DNA from 3 places in the Streptomyces dryopteridis genome. Region 1 is predicted to be linked to each of the others. Evidence: riboswitches for the same ligand, from Rfam matches in the RefSeq annotation. Region 1 holds a riboswitch; each other region holds the start of a gene.
The links. Region 1 has a riboswitch for cobalamin ahead of metE (5-methyltetrahydropteroyltriglutamate--homocysteine S-methyltransferase). Riboswitches for the same ligand answer to the same signal wherever they lie in the genome.
Positions count from the first base shown of each region.

Region 2: another riboswitch for cobalamin. It lies ahead of ACN20G_RS06975 (ribonucleoside-diphosphate reductase subunit alpha); the one in region 1 lies ahead of metE (5-methyltetrahydropteroyltriglutamate--homocysteine S-methyltransferase).
Region 3: another riboswitch for cobalamin. It lies ahead of ACN20G_RS05975 (energy-coupling factor ABC transporter permease); the one in region 1 lies ahead of metE (5-methyltetrahydropteroyltriglutamate--homocysteine S-methyltransferase).

Region 1 is NZ_CP187114.1:736,431-743,711, forward strand. It holds gene metE (5-methyltetrahydropteroyltriglutamate--homocysteine S-methyltransferase) at 180-2,504, opposite strand; cobalamin riboswitch at 2,673-2,869, opposite strand; gene ACN20G_RS29740 (hypothetical protein) at 3,069-3,311, shown strand; gene ACN20G_RS29745 (DUF6879 family protein) at 3,283-3,807, shown strand; gene ACN20G_RS29750 (helix-turn-helix domain-containing protein) at 3,823-4,671, shown strand; gene ACN20G_RS29755 (hypothetical protein) at 4,769-4,999, shown strand; gene ACN20G_RS29760 (hypothetical protein) at 5,071-5,247, shown strand; gene ACN20G_RS29765 (glycine-rich domain-containing protein) at 5,842-6,294, shown strand; gene ACN20G_RS29770 (class I SAM-dependent methyltransferase) at 6,390-7,112, shown strand; gene ACN20G_RS29775 (hypothetical protein) at 7,170-7,281, opposite strand, start outside.
Region 2 is NZ_CP187113.1:1,720,516-1,727,796, forward strand. It holds gene ACN20G_RS06960 (carbon starvation CstA family protein) at 204-2,354, shown strand; gene ACN20G_RS06965 (YbdD/YjiX family protein) at 2,351-2,545, shown strand; gene ACN20G_RS06970 (GNAT family N-acetyltransferase) at 2,630-3,136, shown strand; cobalamin riboswitch at 3,437-3,590, shown strand; gene ACN20G_RS06975 (ribonucleoside-diphosphate reductase subunit alpha) at 3,757-6,180, shown strand; gene ACN20G_RS06980 (ribonucleotide-diphosphate reductase subunit beta) at 6,171-7,196, shown strand.
Region 3 is NZ_CP187113.1:1,488,120-1,495,400, forward strand. It holds gene ACN20G_RS05955 (APC family permease) at 1-829, shown strand, start outside; gene ACN20G_RS05960 (L-serine ammonia-lyase) at 1,012-2,394, shown strand; gene ACN20G_RS05965 (hypothetical protein) at 2,937-3,245, shown strand; gene ACN20G_RS05970 (AMIN-like domain-containing (lipo)protein) at 3,577-4,122, shown strand; cobalamin riboswitch at 4,229-4,424, shown strand; gene ACN20G_RS05975 (energy-coupling factor ABC transporter permease) at 4,455-5,171, shown strand; gene ACN20G_RS05980 (energy-coupling factor ABC transporter substrate-binding protein) at 5,168-5,536, shown strand; gene cbiQ (cobalt ECF transporter T component CbiQ) at 5,540-6,292, shown strand; gene ACN20G_RS05990 (energy-coupling factor ABC transporter ATP-binding protein) at 6,289-7,128, shown strand.

The DNA.
Region 1 (7,281 bases):
GCCGGTCGCCTTGTTGCGAACGTATGGCAACAAGACGACGCGGGCAGTCGGGCGGATCCGAACGGCTGAGCCCGGACGGGCGACGCGGCGGGCGCACGGGCGACGCGGCGGGCCGGACGGGCGCCCGGGCGCGGGCCGGCCTCCCCGAGGGGCGCCGGCCCGCGACCGGGTCGGTCCCGTCAGACCCGGTCGGGCGCGAGTTCGGCGCGGATCTCGCGGGCCGCCGTCACCAGGTGCTCCAGGGATGCCCGGGTCTCGGGCAGGCCGCGGGTCTTGAGCCCGCAGTCGGGGTTCACCCACAGGCGTTCGGCGGGGATGGCGCGCAGGCCCTCGCGCAGCAGCGCCGCGATCTCCCCGGTGCCCGGGACGCGCGGGGAGTGGATGTCCCAGACGCCCGGGCCGGCCTCGCGGGGGTAGCCGTGTTCGGCGAGTTCACGGGCCACCTGCATGTGGGAGCGGGCGGCCTCCAGGCTGATGACGTCGGCGTCGAGGTCGTCGATGGCCCGCACGATGTCGCCGAACTCGGCGTAGCACATGTGGGTGTGGATCTGCGTCTCGGGCCGCACCCCGGCGGTGGTCAGCCGGAACGACTCCCCCGCCCAGGCCAGGTAGTCGGCGTGGTCGACGGCCCGCAGCGGCAGGGTTTCGCGCAGCGCGGGCTCGTCCACCTGGATCACGGAGGTACCGGCCGCCTCCAGGTCGAGCACCTCGTCGCGCAGGGCCAGCGCCACCTGCCGGGCGGTGTCGGCGAGCGGCTGGTCGTCGCGGACGAAGGACCAGGCCAGCATCGTGACCGGGCCGGTGAGCATGCCCTTGACGGGCCGCGTGGTCAGGGACCGGGCGTGGGAGGTCCAGCGCACGGTCATGGGGTCGGGGCGGGAGACGTCGCCGGCGAGGACGGGCGGGCGGACGTAGCGGGTGCCGTAGGACTGGACCCAGCCGTGGCGGGTGGCGAGGTAGCCGGTGAGTTGTTCGGCGAAGTACTGGACCATGTCGTTGCGTTCGGGTTCGCCGTGCACGAGCACGTCCAGGCCCAGCTTCTCCTGGAGGGCGATCACCTCGGCGATCTCGGCCCGGATCCGTTCCTCGTAGCCGGCCGTGTCCACGCGGCCGGCGCGCAGGTCGGCGCGGGCCGCGCGCAGTTCGTCGGTCTGCGGGAACGAGCCGATGGTGGTGGTCGGCAGCAGCGGCAGGCGCAGGTGCGCGCGCTGCGCGGCGGTGCGCTCCGCGTACGCCTGCGGGCGGTGGGCGTCGGCCTCGGTGACGGCGCCGGCGCGGGCCCGGACGGCCGGGTCCCGGGTGAGGGCGGAACCGGCGCGGGAGGCGAGGTCGGCCCGGTTCGCGGCGAGTTCGGGGGCGATGGCGTCGGTGCCCCGGGACAGGCCGCGCGCCAGGGTGGCGATCTCGGCGGTCTTCTGCCGGGCGAAGGCCAGCCAGCGGCGGACCTGCGGGTCGATGTCGCGTTCGACGGCGGCGTCCAGCGGCACGTGCAGCAGGGAACAGGACGCCGACACGTCCACCCGGTCGGCGAGGCCGAGGAGGGTGCCGAGCACGCTCAGGGACTTCTGGTGGTCGTTGATCCAGACGTTGCGGCCGTCCACGACGCCCGCGACCAGCCGCTTGCCGGGAAGTCCGCCGACGGCGGCGAGGTCGGCGAGGTTGGCGGCGGCGGAGCCGGTGAAGTCCAGGGCCAGACCCTCCACCGGAGCGGCGGCGAGGACCTGGAGGGCCTCGCCGAGCCGGTCGAAATAGGAGGCCACGAGCAGCTTGGGGCGGTCTTCGAGGGCGCCGAGGTCGCGGTGGGCGCGGGCGGCGGCGTTCAGCTCGGCCGGGGTCCGGTCCTGCACGAGGGCGGGCTCGTCCAACTGCACCCACTCGGCGCCGGCCGCCCGCAGCGCGGCGAGGACCTCGGCGTAGACGGGCAGCAGCCGGTCCAGCAGGGTCAGCGGTTCGAAGCCGGGGTCGACGCCGGGGGCGGGCTTGGCGAGCAGCAGGTAGGTGACGGGGCCGACCAGCACCGGGCGGGCCGCGTGCCCCAGGGCGAGGGCCTCGCCCAGTTCCGCGACCTGCTTGGCGGGGTGCGCGGTGAACACGGTGTCGGGGCCGAGTTCGGGGACCAGGTAGTGGTAGTTGGTGTCGAACCACTTGGTCATCTCCAGCGGCGCCACCTCCTGGGTGCCGCGCGCCATCGCGAAGTACCCGTCGAGGGCGTCGGCGGCGACGGCCTCACGGTGCCGGGCGGGAACGGCGCCGAGCATCACGCTGGTGTCCAGCACGTGGTCGTAGTACGAGAAGTCCCCGGTGGGCACCTCGTCGATGCCGGCGTCGGCCAACTGCCGCCAGTTCGCGCGGCGCAGATCGGCGGCGGTGGCGCGCAGGGCCTCGGCGGTGACGCGACCCTTCCAGTAGCCCTCGACGGCCTTCTTCAGTTCGCGGTGCGCGCCCTGGCGGGGGTAGCCGTACACGGTGGCTCGTGCTGCCGCGTTCGCGGGCTTCGCTGTCACGGAACTCTCCTTCGCGAGATGTGTCCAGGAACATCCCGGCGGCGGGACGCGGACGCGAAGGGAACGACACGAACGCACGGGCCACGGCGCGGTGCACCACCGCACGTGCCGTCCGTTGTGTACGCCGACCCGCCCACGAGGTCACCGGGATGACCGCGCGCGGCATCGGCCGGGCGCGGGCAACGGGCAGGTCTTCGGACTCGCGGGCACGCCGACCTCGGACTGTCGAGGCAGGCACCTACTGGCCGTCGCTTCCCAGGACCGTTTCCCGGTCCCAGTGCGTATGACGGCGGTCGTTCCCGCTCACCGCTGCGGGGCAGTCCCGGATTCCCACAGCGTTCCACACCCAACTTGCAACATGATACATGCAGGTCAGAGGGATGCGGGTACAGCAAAGCCCCCGGCCAGCGCCGGGGGCGATGCCATGTTTACGCGGACCTTACGCCACCTGGTAGCGCTCGTAGGCCCTCTCCCCACTTCGGCGAAATCCATCCTTGCCCGCTCCCTGCTTGGACATGATGGTTCGTGGAACGACGTAGAACCGATCACCACGGGAGACGGATCATGGCTCTAAGGTTCATCGCGAAGGACCCGAACACCGACGGTGCGAACTGCCCGACCGTTTGGGTAGATGAAGATCGGCAAGAGTTCCTGTTTCAGGGCTGGAACCCGGACGCGGCAACCATTGCCGAGTGCCTCACCACAGGGCCCATCCCGCCCGGTGAGGGCGTCTTGCGGGTCCCGTTCCGCATGATCAACGCGATCCGAGAGGCTTGTGATGTGGCAGAGCGCTCCACCGTTCAGTGAGCTTCTGGCAGGGTCCCGTACGTCGGCGCTGCACCTTGAGATGCGCGACTACTACGACGACCCCGACGAAGCCCCCCGCGTAGCCGCGTGGGAAGCCGGATACCGGCCAAACCCCGACGACCGGTCCACCTGGTGGCGGCCGTGGCTCGACATGGTGCAAGAGACCGTGGCGCGGGGTGTCGATGTGCGCCGGGCCCGGATCGTCTCGGAGCCCGTCAGCCGCTACACCCGCTACCTGTACGACGGCACGTTCGCCAACATCGCGGCCGGCGAGGGCATCCGTTGGTTGCCGCGCAAGCAGGCTTCCGACATCGCGTTGCCCGGTAACGACTTCTGGGTGTTCGACGGGAAGCTAGTCCGCTTCGGCTACTTCTCCGGGGAGGGCACTTACCTGGGCGACGACGTGACCGACGAACCCTCCGTGGCCAAGCTGTGTACGGACGCGTTCGAAGCCGTCTGGGAACGCGCTGTGCCGCACGAGGAATACCGGATCTAGAGCCACAGCAACACCATGCCCACGTCCCCGTCATCGAGCGCTCAGGCAGCCCGCAAAGCCGTTGCCGACCGCTTGCGAGAGATCCGTCTAGATGCCGGCCTCACAGCCAAGGAGGTAGCCGACCGAACCGGCTGGTACAAGTCGAAGGTCTCTCGCCTAGAGACTGGCGTAACCCCGCCGTCCGATGACGACGTGCGCACATGGTGCCGGGCGTGCGGGGCGGACGGGATGGCCGCTGACATCATTGCGGCTTCCCGTACCGCAGAGAACATGTACGTGGACTGGCGCCGTCTTCAGAAGACCGGTCTACGGCGGCTTCAAGAGTCCTACGTGCCTCTCTTCGACCGCACGAACACGTTTCGCGTGTACTGCTCCAACGTCGTCCCCGGGCTCTGCCAGGCGCCCGGCTATGCCCGTGCGCTCCTCGGGTCAATCACGGCGTTCCGGAACGCACCGAACGACATTGAAGCGGCCGTTGCCGCCCGCGTCGCCCGATCCCGCGTGCTCCGCGAAGGACAGCACCGGTTCTCCTTCCTCCTCGAAGAAGCCGTCCTGCGCCACCGTGTCGGCGGGCCCAACGAGATGCGGGAACAGCTTGAGTACCTGCTCACGGTCATGAGCCTGCCCGCCGTCTCCCTCGGGGTGATCCCCTTCACGGCGGACCGGCGCATGTGGATGTTGGAGACGTTCTCCATCTACGACGACGAGCAAGCCCAGGTGGAGACGCTGACCGCACAGGTCAACGTGACGACGCCTTCCGAGGTTCACCAGTACGCCCAGGCGTTCCACGAGTTCGGGAAGTTGGCCGTGTACGGCCCCAAGGCCCGGAAGCTGATCAAGGACGCTTCAGAGGCGTTGGGTTGATCCCATAGAACTCCGTAGAACTTCGTAGTCCTGCTCCAACCCCACTCCCTACCTTCGTACTCACGCCACAAGGTGAAACTTTCACGGAGGTGGGCCGATGCGAATCGGCAAGGGGGACATTGTTGTCCTCAAGGCGAGCAACGAACTCCGGACGGTCGTACGCGACCCCGAGGGCGACGGGCTCTGGTTGCGCTCCCCGGCCGGGGGCTCCGCCACGCACCACACCAGGGACGAGGTCCGGGCCCCGGACCACAACGAGCGCGGCAAGGCGAACGTTCTGGGGACGCCCGTGGGCAAGCTTGTGAGCCTGTGGAAGGGGTACCGGTGAGCTCGATACTCCCGGCGCCCCGGTTGGTGCCGACGCCTCAGCCCGGATGCCTGCCCTGCTCCGAGGGTGCCATGATCCAACAGGCCGGGGTGAGGACGCATTCCGCGTTCCTCCGCCACCGTGCCGAAGCGATCTTCAAGGCTCACCCCCTGCACCCTTCGAGCGCCGACAAGAGCGGCTTGTTCTCGTCGGACGAGGACCTGATCCCGGGCGCCGAAGTGGTGTTCGTGGACGGGGAAGACCTGTGACCATCGGGCCGATATATGACCACGACTGGTCTGCGGAAGACCGCGAGGAGTTCCGCATAAGGGCTAGCGCCTTGCTCCTGGCCGTGGAAGTGGACCGGCTCCTACAGCTCGAAGAAGCCCTGTCTTCAACGTTGATGGAGCCGGATTCCAATGCCGCCTAAGGGGGCCCGGAGTGTGTTCGCCACGTTCAAGACCGTGCTCAGTAGGACGGTCTTGTTCGTGGGGGCCGCAACGGTGGGCTTCATCCTCTCGTTGGCGGTCTCCCGTTGAACGCCGGTCTTTCCCGTCGCCCCCGTGCGGGAGAGGCCGGCTAGCCCGGATCGTCTTCCGTCCCCCGGGGATGGTCCGGGCATCCAAAGCTCACGGCTCTGCTTGGGGAAGCGGATGAGTCGTGAACCGTCCGGCAGGGAGTAGTGATCCCTCCGGACAACCGCCCGGACCGGGGCGCCGACAACAACCCGGTTCGGGCGCCCAACGCCCCGACCCGTTGCGCGGGTCGGTCGACCACCTAGGAACCCGTTCCTAGGTGGTCATCACTCGTAGTCCTCGATCAGTCACCCGCGGGGCGGGTGGCGTCGACAAGGAGGCAACACAGTGACCACAGCCATACAGCCCCCGATCAATCTGTCCCTGATCTCCCCGGAGCTGTCCGCTCGTCTCATCGCGGACGTGCGCAAGCACCGGCCGGAGCTGACCGACGAGCAGGGCCGCCGTGGCGTGTACGCCATGGTCGGCTACCTCACCGCGTCCGCGTCGACGTACGAGCCGCTGTCCCCCTCGAAGGCCGTCGACGACTTCTGGCACGCGTTCGTGCTGAGAACCGTGGACTACGCCGTGTACTGCGAACGCGCCGCCGGGCGGTTCCTCCACCACGTCCCCGACGACGAGGACGGCGACGGCCAGGAGGACGGCACGGAGTCCCTGGCCCGGACAGTCAAGGCCGTCCGCGCGGCCGGGTTCCGGATCGACTCCGAGTTTTGGCCGGCGACCGGGGCCGCCGAGTGCGGGCAGTGCCACGCCGGGTGTCACGACAGCCCGACCCACTGACCCCTTCTCGCGCCTGAGTTGAGTTCTCCCGGCCTTATCGGGGCCGATTGCAGCAGACTGCCCCCAGGGTTCCCCGTGGCCCTGGGGGCTCCCCCGTGACCGAACAAGGGATAAGCGTGCGTCAATCCGAAGTGTGGGACTCGTGGGCCAAGGGTCGGCCCGGCCGTGCCAGGAAGAACGCCAAGGGGGCGGCATCCTGGTTCAACTGGACCATCTACCCGGACACGGGCCCCGGGGTCGAAGTGCTCGGGGAGCTTGACGACACCCGCCGGGTTCTGGATCTCGGGTGCGGGGCGGGGGCGAACCTCGCCCACGTAACCGGACTCGCCCCCGAGTCTCAGGGCGTCGACTCCTCTTCGGTTCAGGTCCGGAAGGCGGAAGAGCGCTACCCCGAAATCACGGTGTGGTGCGACGACGCCGTACGGTTCCTCGAAACGTCCCCGGCCCCGTTCCACATGATCTACAGCGTCTACGCGGCCGGGTGGTACATCAACCCCGACGACCTGTTGCCCGCCGTGCTTGAGCGCTTGGCCCCCGGGGGGCGGTACGCGTTCTCGCAGAACCCGCCCGTGCTCCCTGAGTGCGTGGGTCCTCAAGGATCCGTGTTCGCCCCGGCTCAGGAGGGCGGGGCCCCCATGTACCTGCCCCGATGGGACTACCCGCCGGACGAGTGGGAGCGCCGCTTGAAGACCGCCGGGTTCGTGAACGTCACCCATCAACACATCCCGTCCCCGTGCGGGAAGAAGCTGGGAACGATGCTGATCACGGCCGACAAGCCGGGCACCCTCCCTTCCCTTCCCGGAGTACCGAGAAGGTGACTGAGAAGCCCCGTTGAACGCTCGACGGCCCCCGCTTTGGCGGGGGCCGTTGCTGTCTTAGAACGTCACGGTGACGATTCGTTCGCCGGCCTCAGGAGCGTTCATCGTCGCATCCAGCCACGCGCCAACGTCGGTCTTGAGCAGAGGGGCCGCCGCGTCCATGTGCTCA
Region 2 (7,281 bases), on a different replicon from region 1:
GACCGGAGCCGGAACCGTACCCGACCGTTCCGACCTGCTCAGGGGCCCGAGTTCCGTACCGATATGCGGACGAGGGCTTACGCGCAACGGTCGGCCGGTCGTAGATTGCGCTGCATTCGCACGCAGGGACAAATGATCAACGAGGGGACGCACGGATCATGCCCGAAAGAGAAGCGGAATCCGCGCCGGTGACCACCGGCAGGATGACGCCGAAGTCCATCGCCGTCTGGGTGCTCGTCGCGCTCGTCGCCGCGGCCGGCTGGGGAGTGCTCGCGCTCTCCCGCGGCGAGGAGATCTCCGCGGCCTGGCTGCTCGCCGCGGCGCTCGGCTCCTACGCCATCGGCTACCGCTTCTACTCCCGGTTCATCGCGAACCGCGTGCTGAAGGTGGACAAGACCCGCGCCACCCCGGCCGAACGGCTCGACAACGGCGTGGACTTCCACCCGACCGACCGCCGAGTGCTCTTCGGGCACCACTTCGCCGCCGTCGCCGGCGCCGGCCCGCTGGTCGGCCCCGTGCTCGCCTCGCAGATGGGCTACCTGCCCGGCACCATCTGGATCATCGCCGGCGTGATCTTCGCGGGCGCGGTCCAGGACATGGTCACCCTGTTCTTCTCCACCCGCCGCAACGGCCGTTCGCTGGGCCAGATGGCCCGCGACGAGATCGGACCGGTCGGCGGCGCCGCCGCGCTGGTCGCCGTCTTCATCATCATGATCATCCTGCTGGCGGTGCTGGCGCTGGTCATCGTCAACGCGCTGGCGCACTCCCCGTGGGGCGTGTTCTCGATCGGCATGACCATCCCGATCGCCCTGTTCATGGGCTTCTACCTGCGCGTGCTGCGGCCGGGCCGGGTCACCGAGGTCTCCGTGATCGGCGTCGCGCTGCTGCTCCTCGCGATCGTCGCCGGCGGCTGGGTCGCCGAGTCCTCCCTCGCCGACACCTTCACGCTGGAGAAGGAGACCCTGGTCATCTGGATGGTGGTGTACGGGTTCATCGCCTCCGTGCTCCCCGTCTGGATGCTGCTGGCGCCCCGCGACTACCTGTCCACCTTCATGAAGGTCGGCACGATCGCGCTGCTCGCCGTCGGCGTGGTCGTCGCCCTGCCCACCCTGAAGATGCCGGCGGTCACCGAGTTCGCCTCGCGCGGCGACGGCCCCGTCTTCGCCGGCTCCATGTTCCCGTTCGTGTTCATCACGATCGCCTGTGGCGCCCTCTCCGGCTTCCACTCCCTGGTCTCCTCGGGCACCACCCCGAAGATGATCCAGAAGGAGACCCAGGTCCGGATGATCGGCTACGGCGCGATGCTGACCGAGTCCTTCGTGGCCATCATGGCCGTGATCGCGGCCTGCATCATCGAGCCCGGCCTCTTCTTCGCCGTCAACAGCCCCGCCGGGGTCATCGGCACCACGGTGGAGACCGCCTCGGCGGCCGTCACCAACTTCGGCTTCGCGATCTCCCCGGCCGACCTCGCGCAGGCGGCCAAGGACGTCGAGGAGGTCAGCCTGCTCTCGCGCACCGGCGGGGCCCCGACCTTCGCGCTGGGCATGTCGGAGATCTTCTCCGCCGTGGTCGGCGGCGCCGGGATGAAGGCGTTCTGGTACCACTTCGCGATCATGTTCGAGGCCCTGTTCATCCTCACCACCGTGGACGCGGGCACCCGCGTGGGCCGCTTCATGCTCCAGGACACCCTCGGCAACGTGCACAAGTCCTTCAAGGACGTGAGCTGGAAGCCGGGCGTCTGGCTCGCCAGCGCCATCGTGGTCGGCGGCTGGGGCTACTTCCTGTGGGTCGGCGTCAGCGACCCGCTCGGCGGCATCAACCAGCTCTTCCCGCTGTTCGGCATCGCCAACCAGCTGCTCGCCGCCGTCGCCCTCGCCGTCTGCACCACCCTGCTCGTCAAGTCCGGCCGGCTGAAGTGGGCCTGGGTCACGGGCGTGCCCCTGCTGTGGGACGTGGCCGTCACCCTGACCGCGAGCTGGCAGAAGGTCTTCTCCGAGGACGTGAAGGTCGGCTTCTTCGCCCAGCGCGACAAGTACCAGGACGGCATCGACGCGGGCAAGGTGCTGCCGCCCGCGAAGAACGCCGACGAGATGCACACCATCGTCACCAACGCCACCGTCGACGGCGTCCTGTCCGTCCTGTTCGCCGTCCTCATCCTGGTGGTCCTCGCCGACGCCGCCCGCACCTGCCTGAAGGCGATCCGCCGGCCCGAGACCACGACCAGCTCCGAGGTCCCGTGGACCGAGTCGAGGATCGTCGCCCCGGCCGGCATGTTCGCCACCGCCGAGGAGAAGGCGGAGATCGCCGCCGCCGAGGCCGCCGCGGGCAAGGCCAAGGAGCCGGCCGCGTCATGACGGGCCGGCAGGTGTGGGAGCGGGTCCGGTTCTACGTCCGGGAGTTCTCCGGCGAGGCCGCCTACGACCGGTACGTGGCGCACACCCTGGGCCACGACCCGACGGCCGAGCCACTGACCCGCCGCGCCTTCGAACGGGCCCGCACCGACGCCCGCGAGGCCGACCCGCGCGAGGGCTTCCGCTGCTGCTGAGCACCCCGCGCGAGCCGCCCACCACCCCGACCGGGGCCGGTGGGCGGCTCGTGCCGGTTTCGGCGCCGGTGCGACACTTGGCGGATGGATTTCACGATCAGAACCGCGCGCCCCGAGGAGTACGCGGCCCTCGGTGACCTCACCGCGCGCGTCTACCTGGACGACGACCTCGTGGCCTTCGGCGCCGAGGACCCCTACCTGGACCGGCTGCGCGACGTGGCCGGCCGGGCCGCCGACCCCGGCGTCGTCATTCTCACCGCCGAGGCCGAGGGCCTGCTGCTGGGCCAGGTCACCTTCGCCGAACCCGGCAGCTCCATGTGCGACATCGCGGGCCCCGACGAGGCCGAGTTCCGGATGCTCGCCGTGGCCCCCGAGGCCCGCGGCCGGGGCGTCGGCGAGGCCCTCGTGCGGGCCTGCGAGGAGCGGGCCCGGACCCTGCCCGGCGTGCGCGCCCTGGTGCTGTCCACCACGCGGGACATGGTCGGCGCCCACCGGATCTACCGCCGGCTCGGATTCATCCGCACCCCGGAGCGCGACTGGACCCCGTTCGCCGAGATGGACCCGCTGCACACCTACCGCCTCGCCTTCTGACCCGCCCGCCGCGTGACGGTCGTGTGAACACGACCGCCGGCCCGGAGCGCGCCGCACCGCGCGCCGGCCGGCCCCCGCGGCCCCGCGCGTTCGCGCCCGCGACGCGCCCGCCGGCCGCCCCCGGGCCCCGCGCGGGCGCCGATGCGCCCCTCTCCGAGGACCCGGAGTTCGCTTCCGCGACACGCCGCGCGAGCCCGCACGGGAGCCCCCGAAACCCCCGTCACCAGGGCGCACCGCCCGCATCGGGCGCCGGCCGTCCACAACATGTGGTGGTGTCCGCATCCCGCGCCCCCTACATGTATGCTCGTGCTCGCTGTCGCCGCAGGGGAATCCGGTGTGAATCCGGAACTGTCCCGCAACGGTGTGACACACCCCTTTTCGCCCGTCCCTCCTCCGCGAGGGCGCCGCACGGGGGTGCGCGAGTCCGAGGACCTGCCGACAGTGCGCCCAGACCGACCGGTCCGGGCGCCGATTCGTCCGGGCCTCGCGGTTGGGCCGGTGGACGTCACGCGGAGCACCCCGCCCGAACCTGCCCAGGGCGGTCTCGGTGCGCCCGTTCGCGTGCGCCCCCCGTCGCCCCCGCCCCGAGTGGCCGGAGCCGAGCGAGGGAGAGCCCCCACGTGACCATCGCGCCTGCCGCACCGCGCGCCGCGTCCACCCCGCCCGAGGCAACCGCCGAGAGCCTCGGGGCCGCGCTGCTGCGCACCCTCACCGAGCTGACCGCCGACCTGCCCGACACCGACCCCGGCCGGGTGGCCGCCGCCGCCCTGCGCGGCCGCAGCGGCGCCAGTGACGCGGCCGAGCTGCGCGGGCTGGCCTGCGAGGCCGCGGCCGGCCTGATCTCCGAGGACCCGGCCTACTCGCGGCTCGCGGCCCGCCTGCTGACCCTCGCCGTGGCCGACGAGGCCGCCGGTCAGGGCGCCGTCTCCTTCTCCGCCTCGGTGGCCGTGGGCCACGCCGAGGGCCTGATCGCCGACCGCACCGCCGCCTTCGTCACCGCCCACGCGGCGCGACTGGACGCCCTGGTGGACGCGGCCCTCGCCGAGGGCGCCGACGACCGCTTCGGCTTCTTCGGCCTGCGCACCCTGCACAGCCGCTACCTGCTGCGCCACCCCATCACCCGGCAGGTGATCGAGACCCCGCAGCACTTCATGCTGCGCGTGGCCTGCGGCCTGGCCGAGGACGAGTCCCTGCCGGCCGTGGACGAGGTGGCCTCGCTGTACCGGCTGATGAGCCGGCTGGAGTACCTGCCCTCCTCCCCGACCCTGTTCAACTCGGGCACCCGCCACCCGCAGATGTCCTCCTGCTACCTGCTGGACTCCCCCGCCGACGAGCTGGACTCGATCTACGACCGCTACCACCAGGTGGCGCGGCTGTCGAAGCACGCCGGCGGCATCGGCCTGTCCTACTCCCGGATCCGGGCCCGCGGCTCCCTGATCCGCGGCACCAACGGGCACTCCAACGGCATCGTCCCGTTCCTGAAGACCCTCGACGCCTCCGTCGCGGCCGTCAACCAGGGCGGCCGGCGCAAGGGCGCCGCCGCCGTGTACCTGGAGACCTGGCACGCGGACCTCGAGGAGTTCCTGGAGCTGCGCGACAACACCGGCGAGGACGCGCGCCGCACCCACAACCTGAACCTGGCCCACTGGGTGCCGGACGAGTTCATGCGCCGCGTGAACGCCGACGCCGCCTGGTCGCTGTTCTCCCCCGCCGACGTGCCCGAGCTGGTCGACCTGTACGGCGAGGAGTTCGACGCCGCCTACCGCCGCGCCGAGTCCGCCGGCCTGGCCCGCAAGACGATGCCGGCGCGCGAGCTGTACGGCCGCATGATGCGGACCCTGGCGCAGACCGGCAACGGCTGGATGACGTTCAAGGACGCCTCCAACCGCACCGCCAACCAGACCGCGCTGCCGGGCCGCGTCGTGCACTCCTCGAACCTGTGCACCGAGATCATCGAGGTCACGAACGACGGCGAGACGGCCGTGTGCAACCTCGGCTCCGTCAACCTCGGCACCTTCGTGGACGAGCGCACCGGCGAGCTGGACTGGGAGCGGCTGGACGCCACCGTGCGCACCGCCGTGACCTTCCTCGACCGGGTCGTGGACATCAACTTCTACCCGACCGAGCAGGCCGGCCGTTCCAACGCCAAGTGGCGTCCGGTGGGCCTGGGCGCGATGGGTCTGCAGGACGTGTTCTTCAAGCTGCGGCTGCCCTTCGACTCGCCGGCCGCGCAGGAGCTGTCCACGCGGATCGCCGAGCGGATCATGCTGGCCGCGTACGAGGCGTCCACCGACCTCGCCGAGCGGCACGGGCCGCTGCCGGCGTGGGAGGAGACCCGCACGGCGCGCGGCGTGCTGCACCCGGACCACTACGGAGTGACGCACCACTGGCCGGAGCGCTGGGAGGCGCTGCGGACCCGGATGGCGAGCACGGGCCTGCGCAACTCGCTGCTGCTGGCCATCGCCCCGACCGCCACCATCGCGTCCATCGCGGGCGTCTACGAGTGCATCGAGCCGCAGGTGTCGAACCTGTTCAAGCGCGAGACCCTCAGCGGGGAGTTCCTCCAGGTCAACACCTACCTGGTGGAGGAGCTGAAGCGGCTGGGCGTGTGGGACGCGCAGACCCGCGAGGCGCTGCGCGAGGCATCGGGCTCCGTGCAGGGCTTCGGCTGGATCCCGGCCGAGGTGCGCGAGCTGTACCGCACGGCGTGGGAGATCCCGCAGCGCGGCCTGATCGACATGGCCGCCGCCCGCACCCCGTACCTGGACCAGAGCCAGTCGCTGAACCTGTTCCTGGAGACGCCCACCATCGGCAAGCTCAGCTCGATGTACGCGTACGCCTGGAAGCGGGGGCTGAAGACCACGTACTACCTGCGGTCCCGTCCGGCGACGAAGATCGCCCGGGCCGCGCAGGGCGGCGCCCGCGTCGAGGCCGCCGCCCCGGCGACGGTGCCCGCGACCGCCGCCCCCCTCCCGCAGGCCCTCGACGCCGACGCGTTGGCCTGCTCCCTTGAGAACCCCGAGTCCTGCGAGGCATGCCAGTGAGCACCCCCACCCGATCCCAGAACCTGCTCGACCCGGGTTTCGAGCTGACGCTGCGGCCGATGCGGTACCCGGACTTCTACGAGCGCTACCGGGACGCGATCAAGAACACGTGGACGGTGGAGGAGGTCGACCTGCACTCGGACGTGGCCGACCTCGCGAAGCTGAGCCCGGCGGAGCAGCACATGATCGGCCGGCTGGTGGCGTTCTTCGCGACCGGTGACTCGATCGTCGCGAACAACCTCGTGCTGACCCTGTACAAGCACATCAACTCCCCGGAGGCGCGGCTGTACCTGTCGCGGCAGCTCTTCGAGGAGGCCGTGCACGTGCAGTTCTACCTGACGCTGCTCGACACCTACCTGCCGGACCCGGAGGACCGGGCGGCGGCGTTCGACGCGGTGGAGAACATCCCGTCGATCCGCGAGAAGGCGCAGTTCTGCTTCCGCTGGATGGACTCGGTGGAGAAGCTCGACCAGCTGGAGACCGCGTCCGACCGGCGCCGCTTCCTGCTGAACCTGATCTGCTTCGCGGCGTGCATCGAGGGCCTGTTCTTCTACGGGGCCTTCGCCTACGTGTACTGGTTCCGCAGCCGCGGCCTGCTGCACGGCCTGGCCACCGGCACCAACTGGGTGTTCCGGGACGAGTCCATGCACATGGACTTCGCGTTCGAGGTCGTGGACACGGTCCGCAAGGAGGAGCCGGAGCTCTTCGACGAGGAGCTGGGCCGGCAGGTCACGGAGATGCTGAAGGAGGCCGTCGAGGCGGAGCTCCAGTTCGGCCGCGACCTGTGCGGGGACGGGCTGCCGGGCATGAACACCGAGTCCATGCGCGAGTACCTGCAGTGCGTGGCCGACCAGCGGCTGGTCCGGCTGGGCCTGGACCCGGTGTTCGGTTCGAGCAACCCGTTCTCGTTCATGGAGCTCCAGGGCGTGCAGGAGCTCACGAACTTCTTCGAGCGGCGCCCCTCGGCGTACCAGGTCGCGGTGGAGGGCACCGTCGACCTCGACGAGGACTTCTGAGCCCGCGCGCGGCGTCGCGCGCGCCGTACGCCCGAAGGCCCCGTCCCCGTGAACTCGCGTTCCGGGGCGGGGCCTTCGGGCGTGC
Region 3 (7,281 bases), on a different replicon from region 1:
CTTCGCCGAGCTCGCCAAGCTGCTGATGATCCACTGGGTCGTGGTGATGCTCCAGTTCGGCGCGTTCATCTCCCCGGCCGGCTCCAACATCGCCAACGTGGCCTCCGCCGCTTACATGGTCCGCAACCTGGCCGAGACCGGCTTCTTCCCGCGCCGGCTCAAGGACACCCACCCGGTCTACGGCACCGCCCGTCCCGCGATGTGGCTGAACCTGGGCTTCTCGGTGCTGCTGCTGGTGACCGTCGGACACAGCTGGAAGACCCTCGCGCCGGTGATCTCGGCCGCCATGGTGATCTCCTACCTGATCGGCCCGATCGCGGTCGGCGTGTTCCGGATCACCAAGCCGGGGCTGCGCCGCCCGTTCCGACTGCCGATGGCCGGCCTGCTGTGCCCGCTGACCTTCGTCTTCGCCGCCCTCGCCCTGTACTGGTCGAAGTGGCCGAACACCGGCGTGGTCACCGCCCTGGTGCTGCCCGCCGCCCCGATCGCGATGCTGGTGCTGATGCGCCGGGGCACCCGCAACCTGGCCCGACAGTGCGCGCCCGCCGCGTGGATCGTGGTCTTCCTGATCGGCCTGTCCCTGATCTCCTGGCTCGGCGACCCGGCCTTCGGCGGCCGGGGCCTGGTCTCCGGCGGGCTGGACGCCGTGCTCGTCGCGGCCCTGGCCCTGGGCACGTACTTCTGGGCGGTCCGCGCGGGCGTCCGCGCCCACCACGCCGGTCTGCCCGGCCCGGAGCCCGTGATCGAGGGCGCCGAGCCGACCCCGGCGGCCTCCGAGTCGGCCACGAGCCCCGCCCGTGAGGATGCCGGTGCGCTGACCCACGCCTGAGGTCACCCGCCTGGCGGGCGGCGGACCGGGCACGTGATCCGTGACCGGTCCGCCATCCTCCCGAGACCCGCGACGGACGAGCCGTTCACGCACACGCGATAGGCTCGTCCGTCGGGACAAAATCCGCGAAACACCACCTCTCCTGCCCCTCCCACCCACGAGCAGACAAGGGAGTCTCCCCCGTGGCCATCTCCGTCTTCGATCTCTTCTCGATCGGCATCGGTCCCTCCTCCTCCCACACCGTGGGCCCGATGCGCGCCGCGCGCATGTTCGTGGCCCGACTGAAGAAGGACGGGCTGCTCGCCCAGACCGCCTCGGTCCGGGCCGAGCTGTACGGCTCCCTCGGCGCCACCGGGCACGGCCACGGCACCCCCAAGGCCGTCCTGCTCGGCCTGGAGGGCCACTCCCCCCGCACCGTGGACGTGGAGAGCGCCGACGACGAGGTGGAGCGGATCCGCTCCACCGGTCGACTGCGCCTGCTGTCCACCGAGATAGGGGACGCCCACGAGATCGCGTTCCACGAGCCCACGCAGCTGATCCTGCACCGGCGTCGTTCCCTGCCCTACCACGCCAACGGCATGACCCTCTTCGCCTACGACGAGGCCGGCGCCCCGCTGCTGGAGAAGACCTACTACTCGGTCGGCGGCGGGTTCGTCGTCGACGAGGACGCGGTGGGCGAGGACCGCATCAAACTCGACGACACCCCCCTCAAGCACCCCTTCCGCACCGGCGACGAGATGCTCCGCCTGACCCGGGAGACCGGGCTGTCCATCTCCTCGCTGATGCTGGAGAACGAGAAGGCATGGCGCACCGAGGAGGAGATCCGGGCCGGGCTGCTGGAGATCTGGCGGGTCATGCAGGCGTGCGTCGGCCGCGGCATGTCCCGCGAGGGCATCCTCCCCGGCGGCCTGCGGGTCAAGCGCCGCGCGGCCTCCACCGCCCGGCAGCTGCGCACCGAGGGCGACCCGATGATGCACCGCTCCGAGTGGACCACCATCTACGCGATGGCCGTCAACGAGGAGAACGCGGCCGGCGGCCGGGTCGTGACCGCCCCCACCAACGGCGCGGCCGGGGTCCTGCCCGCCGTCCTGCACTACTACGTGAACTTCGTGCCCGGCGCGGACGAGGACGGCGTGGTCCGCTTCCTCCTCGCCGCCGGCGCCATCGGCATGCTGTTCAAGGAGAACGCCTCCATCTCGGGCGCCGAGGTCGGCTGCCAGGGCGAGGTCGGCTCGGCCTGCTCGATGGCGGCCGGCGCCCTGGCCGAGGTCCTCGGCGGCACCCCGGAACAGGTCGAGAACGCCGCCGAGATCGGCATGGAGCACAACCTGGGCCTGACCTGCGACCCGGTCGGCGGCCTCGTCCAGATCCCGTGCATCGAACGCAACGGCATGGCCGCCGTCAAGGCCGTCACGGCCGCGAAGATGGCCATGCGCGGCGACGGCAGCCACAAGGTCTCCCTCGACAAGGTCATCAAGACCATGAAGGAAACCGGCGCCGACATGAAGATCAAGTACAAGGAGACCGCCCGCGGCGGCCTCGCGGTCAACGTCATCGAGTGCTGAGCACGCCCCCTCCCGCGCACGCCCCGTCGGACCCTCCGGCGGGGCGTGCGCGCGTTCGCGGGGAGGTCACGGGTGGGGGGACGGGTCCGCCCGGGCGGGGGACGTCGGGGGCGCGGGCGTGCGCATCGCGGGCCGGCGTCGTTGAACCGGGTGCCTCGTGTGTGCGGTGGGGCGGTTGGGGCTGGTGGGACAACGCGGGACGCGTCCATCCGGGGAGCGGATTCTCGCCGTGGCCCGGCCGATTCCGGCCATGGGTGCCCTGGTTGGCGGAAGGCCCCAAGAAGCCCTGGAAGTAACGGTACTTCCCTTTGTGGGCACGGGTCGCGTGAGTCGCGAAGAATGTCCAACGTCCGTACCCACCCTCCGGTAACGGCAAGTTCAGGCCGTTTCACCCGGGTTGGGGTTTGAAACCGGTTGGTCACGCTTCAGTGGGAAGAAGCCGCTCTGAGGTGGTTGGCGATGATCCACATGCGTCACAGTTGTCACACGCGACGTCGCAGTCACCCCCACCTTTGGTTTTCTCGTCCTTGGAGGACAAGAACATGGCAAGCATCCGCACCACCCGCGTGCTGTCGGCCCTCGCTTCGATCCCGTTCGCCGTCGCCGCCTTCGCGGGCGTGGCGCAGGCCGACAACGGCGCCGGCGCGGCCAACGCGTCCAACGCGACGGTCGCCAGCCTCGTGGGCAGCGGAGTCGGGGGCAACAACCTCGGCAACTCCGGCACCGTGCAGCAGGGTGCGACCGGTTGGGGCGCCTCCAACCAGAACAACACCGCCCAGGCCAACGGCTCCGGCTTCACCGCGATCGGCCAGTCGAACAACAACGACTCCGTGGCCGTCAACGTCCCGTAATCGTTGCCCGGAAGCCCTCTCGGGCTGCCGTTCTCGGTCGGCCGTCGGCCGGGGGTCCGCCCCCCGGCCGGCGCCGCCGCCCGATCGGGCCCGCCGCGTCCACGGGAGACGGACACAGCACGCTCCACCCCTTCGGAGACCTCCCCTCCCGGCCGCGGCCCCGGCCCACCCCCGCATCGCGTCCTCCGCACTCGTGCTCGGAGGGCGCGTTCGCGCGTCGCGGCCCGGGGAACCGGCCGGCGCGGATCGGTGTCATGGTGGACAGAGTCCTCTGTCCGTGCCGGGAAGGGCCCGGCCCTCGGTGAGGACCCGGTCCCCAGGGGAGTGCCTCATGTACAGCACCATCGGACGACGCCGCGCCATCGCCGCGGTCACCGGCGCCCTGCTCACCGCCTCGGTGGCCCTCGCCGCCCCCGCCGGCGCCTCCGATCGCGAGACCGGCACGGTCAAGCCCGCCGCCAAGGCCGCCGCGAGCTTCTCGCCCCTGGTGGTCAACGCGCGCACCGGCTCCCACTGCACCTACGACCGGCTCGTGATCGACGTGCAGGGCACGAGCGTGCCCGGGGTCTCCATACGCCCGGTCGACAAGCTCTACCACGACGGCTCCGGCGAGCCGGTGAACCTGCCGGGCAAGTTCTTCCTGGAGATCCGGCTGAACCCGGCCCAGGGCCACACCGACGAGGGCCAGAACGCCTACCAGGGCCCGCGCCTGACCACGCTGCCGTACAACAAGCTCAAGGGCCTGGCCTACACCGGGGACTTCGAGGGCTACGTCACCTTCGGCACCGCCTTCGCGACCAAGCCCACCTGGAGCACCTTCACCCTGGACAACCCCAAGCGGATCGTCGTGGACTTCCCGCACGCCAAGACCTGCTGACCCCGGCCCCCCGTTCGCACCCGCGACAGCCGCCCCGCCCCCGACCCGGCCCCGCCCCGACCTCCGGTCCCGGCCGGGGTCGGGTTGTGACCTGCCCGAACGCCCACTAGTGTCATCGGGCCTTGGTGTACGGGAAACCGGTGGAGAACCGGTGCGGCCCTCGCCACTGTGAACGGGAAGTCCGGCTCCATTCCTGCGGGAGGCCACTGGGCGGCCGCGGGAGACCGTGCGCTGCCCGGGAAGGCGGAGCCAGGGCATCAGCACCCGTGAGCCAGGAGACCGGCCGAGGCGCGTCGTCCATCCACGAGGTGCTGGAGAGGTCTCACCGAATCATGCACATAGCCGAGGGGTTCCTGCCCCCCTTGCACGCGGTCGCCTGGGGCGCCGCGTCCGCCCCGTTCGTCGTCCACGGCGTCCGGGCCCTGACCCGGGAGGTCCGGGCCAATCCGGAGAGCACCCTGCTGCTCGGGGCCTCCGGGGCCTTCACCTTCGTCCTGTCCGCGCTGAAGATCCCCTCCGTCACGGGCAGTTGTTCCCACCCGACGGGCACCGGGCTCGGCGCGATCCTGTTCCGGCCGCCGATCATGGCGGTGCTCGGCACGATCACCCTGCTGTTCCAGGCCCTGGCCCTCGCGCACGGCGGGCTGACCACCCTGGGCGCCAACGTGTTCTCCATGGCCATCGCCGGGCCCTGGGCCGGGTACGGGGCCTACCGCCTGCTGCGCGGCTGGAACGTGCCGCTGATGGGCTCGGTCTTCGTCGGCGCCTTCCTCGCCGACCTGGTCACGTACTGCGTGACCAGCGTGCAGCTCGCGCTGGCCTTCCCCGACCCCAGCGGCGGCTTCCTCGGCTCGCTGGCCAAGTTCGGCGGGATCTTCGCCGTCACCCAGATCCCGCTGGCGATCAGCGAGGGGCTGCTGACGGTGCTGGTGATGCGCCTGCTGATGCGCTCCAGCAAGTCCGAGCTGGTGCGGCTGGGCGTGGCCCGGCTCACCGGAAGGTCCGACGCGGCCGCGACCGCCGTCACGACGGAGGCGAGCGCCCGGTGAAGCGCGACACGAGGATCAACGGGCTGCTGCTGCTGGTGGTGGCCGCGCTGGCGGTGCTGCCGGTGGCCCTGGGGCTGGGCGAGGGCAAGGAGGAGCCGTTCGCCGGGGCCGACGCCCAGGCGGAGGCGGCGATCACGGAGCTGAGCCCGGAGTACGAGCCGTGGTTCAGCCCGTTGTACGAGCCGCCCTCGGGTGAGATCGAATCGGCGCTGTTCGCGCTCCAGGCGGCGGCCGGCGCGGGGGTGCTGGCCTATTACTTCGGGGTGCGGCGCGGCCGGCGCCAGGGTCTGGCGGCAGCGGCGGCCGAGGCCCGGGAGGTCGGGGCGGGCGGCGCCGAACGGCCGGTGACGGGTTCGGAGACGTAGCCGGTGCTGCCGATCGACGCGGCGGCGCACACCAATCGGTGGCGCCGCCGGCACCCGTTGGAGAAGGCCCTGTTGGGCGTGGGGCTCACGGTGTCGGCGGTGTCGCTGCCGCCGTGGCCCGGGGCCCCGCTGGTGGGGCTGGCGACGCTGGTGGTGCTGTTGGGGCCCGCGCGGGTGCCGGGCCGGCTGCTGTGGCGGGCCTTCCGGGTGCCGTGGGGTTTCTGCGTGACGGGCGCGCTGCCGCTGTTGGTGAGCGTGGGCGGGCCGGCCGGGCCGCTGTCCTGGGCCCCGGACGGGCCGCGGCAGGCGGCGGAGTTGCTGGCCCGGACCTCGGTGGCCTCGCTGGGGCTGCTGCTGTTCGCGTTCACCACGCCGGTCTCGGACGTGCTGCCGCGGCTGGTGCGGGCCGGGGTGCCGGCGCCGGTGGTGGACGTGGCCCTGGTGATGTACCGGATCGGGTTCCTGCTGTGGGACGCGGTGGCCCGGGTGCGGCGCGCCCAGGCGGCGCGGCTGGGGCACACGAGCCGGGCCGCGGCCTGGCGTTCGCTGGCGGGACTGGCCGCGACGGCCTTCGTGCGGGCCTTCGACCGGGCCGCGCGGCTCCAGGTGGGGCTGGCCGGGCGCGGGTACGACGGGACCCTGCGGGTGCTGGTGCCCGAGTCCCGGGTGTCGTGGCGGTTCCTGGCCGCGACGGTGGTGTTGACGGGCGGCCTGATCGGGGCCACGTACGGAGTGAGGGTGTGGTGGGCGGCATGAGCGCCGTGGTGGGGCTGTCGGGGGTGTCGTTCGCGTACGAGGACGGGCCGCCGGTGTGGTCGGGGGTGGACTTCGGGATCTCGGCGGGCCGTTCGCTGGCGCTGTTGGGGCGCAACGGCAGCGGCAAGACCACGTTGATGCGGCTGCTCAGCGGGGGGCTGCGACCCTCGGGCGGCGGTGTGGTGCTGGACGGGGAGCCGGTGCGTTTCGACCGGGCGGGGTTGACCCGGCTGCGGCGGTCGGTGCAGTTGGTGACGCAGGACCCGGACGACCAGTTGTTCGCGGCCTCGGTGGCGCAGGACGTGTCCTTCGGGCCGTTGAACCTGGGTCTGCCGGAGCCGGAGGTGCGCGAGCGGGTGGCGGCGGCGCTGGCCGCGCTGGACATCACCGGGCTCGCCGACCGGCCCACGCACCTGCTGTCGTACGGGCAGCGCAAGCGGGCGGCGATCGCGGGGGCGGTGGCGATGCGGCCCCGGGTGCTGATCCTGGACGAGCCGACGGCGGGTCTGGACCCGGACGGTCAGGAGCGGCTGTTGGCGGTGTTGGACGGGCTGGCGGACACCACGGTGGTGATGGCCACGCACGACGTGGACCTGGCGGTGCGCTGGGCGGACGACGCGGCCGTGCTCACCCCGTCGGGGATCCGGCGCGGGCCGGCGCCGGAGGTGCTGGCGGATCCGACGCTGCCGGCCGAGGCGGGGTTGCGGGCCGCGTGGGCGCCGACGGTGGCGGCCCTGCTGCGCGACCGGGGCCTGCTGCCGGCCGGGGCGCCGACCCCCCGCACCCCGGAGGAGCTCGCGGCCCACTTCGCGGGCGGGACGGGGGACAGTGTCTAGTGCTGTGGCCGGGAAGGTTCGCCGGGTCGCGGTGTTCGGTGCGGTGCGTCGCAAGGCGGAGGACCGCCGGGAGTACCGGACGTACTTCGGTGGTCCGACAACGCCGCGAAGGGCCGTGCCGGGCGCCGTGACGCGGTGAACCTTCGCGGTCGC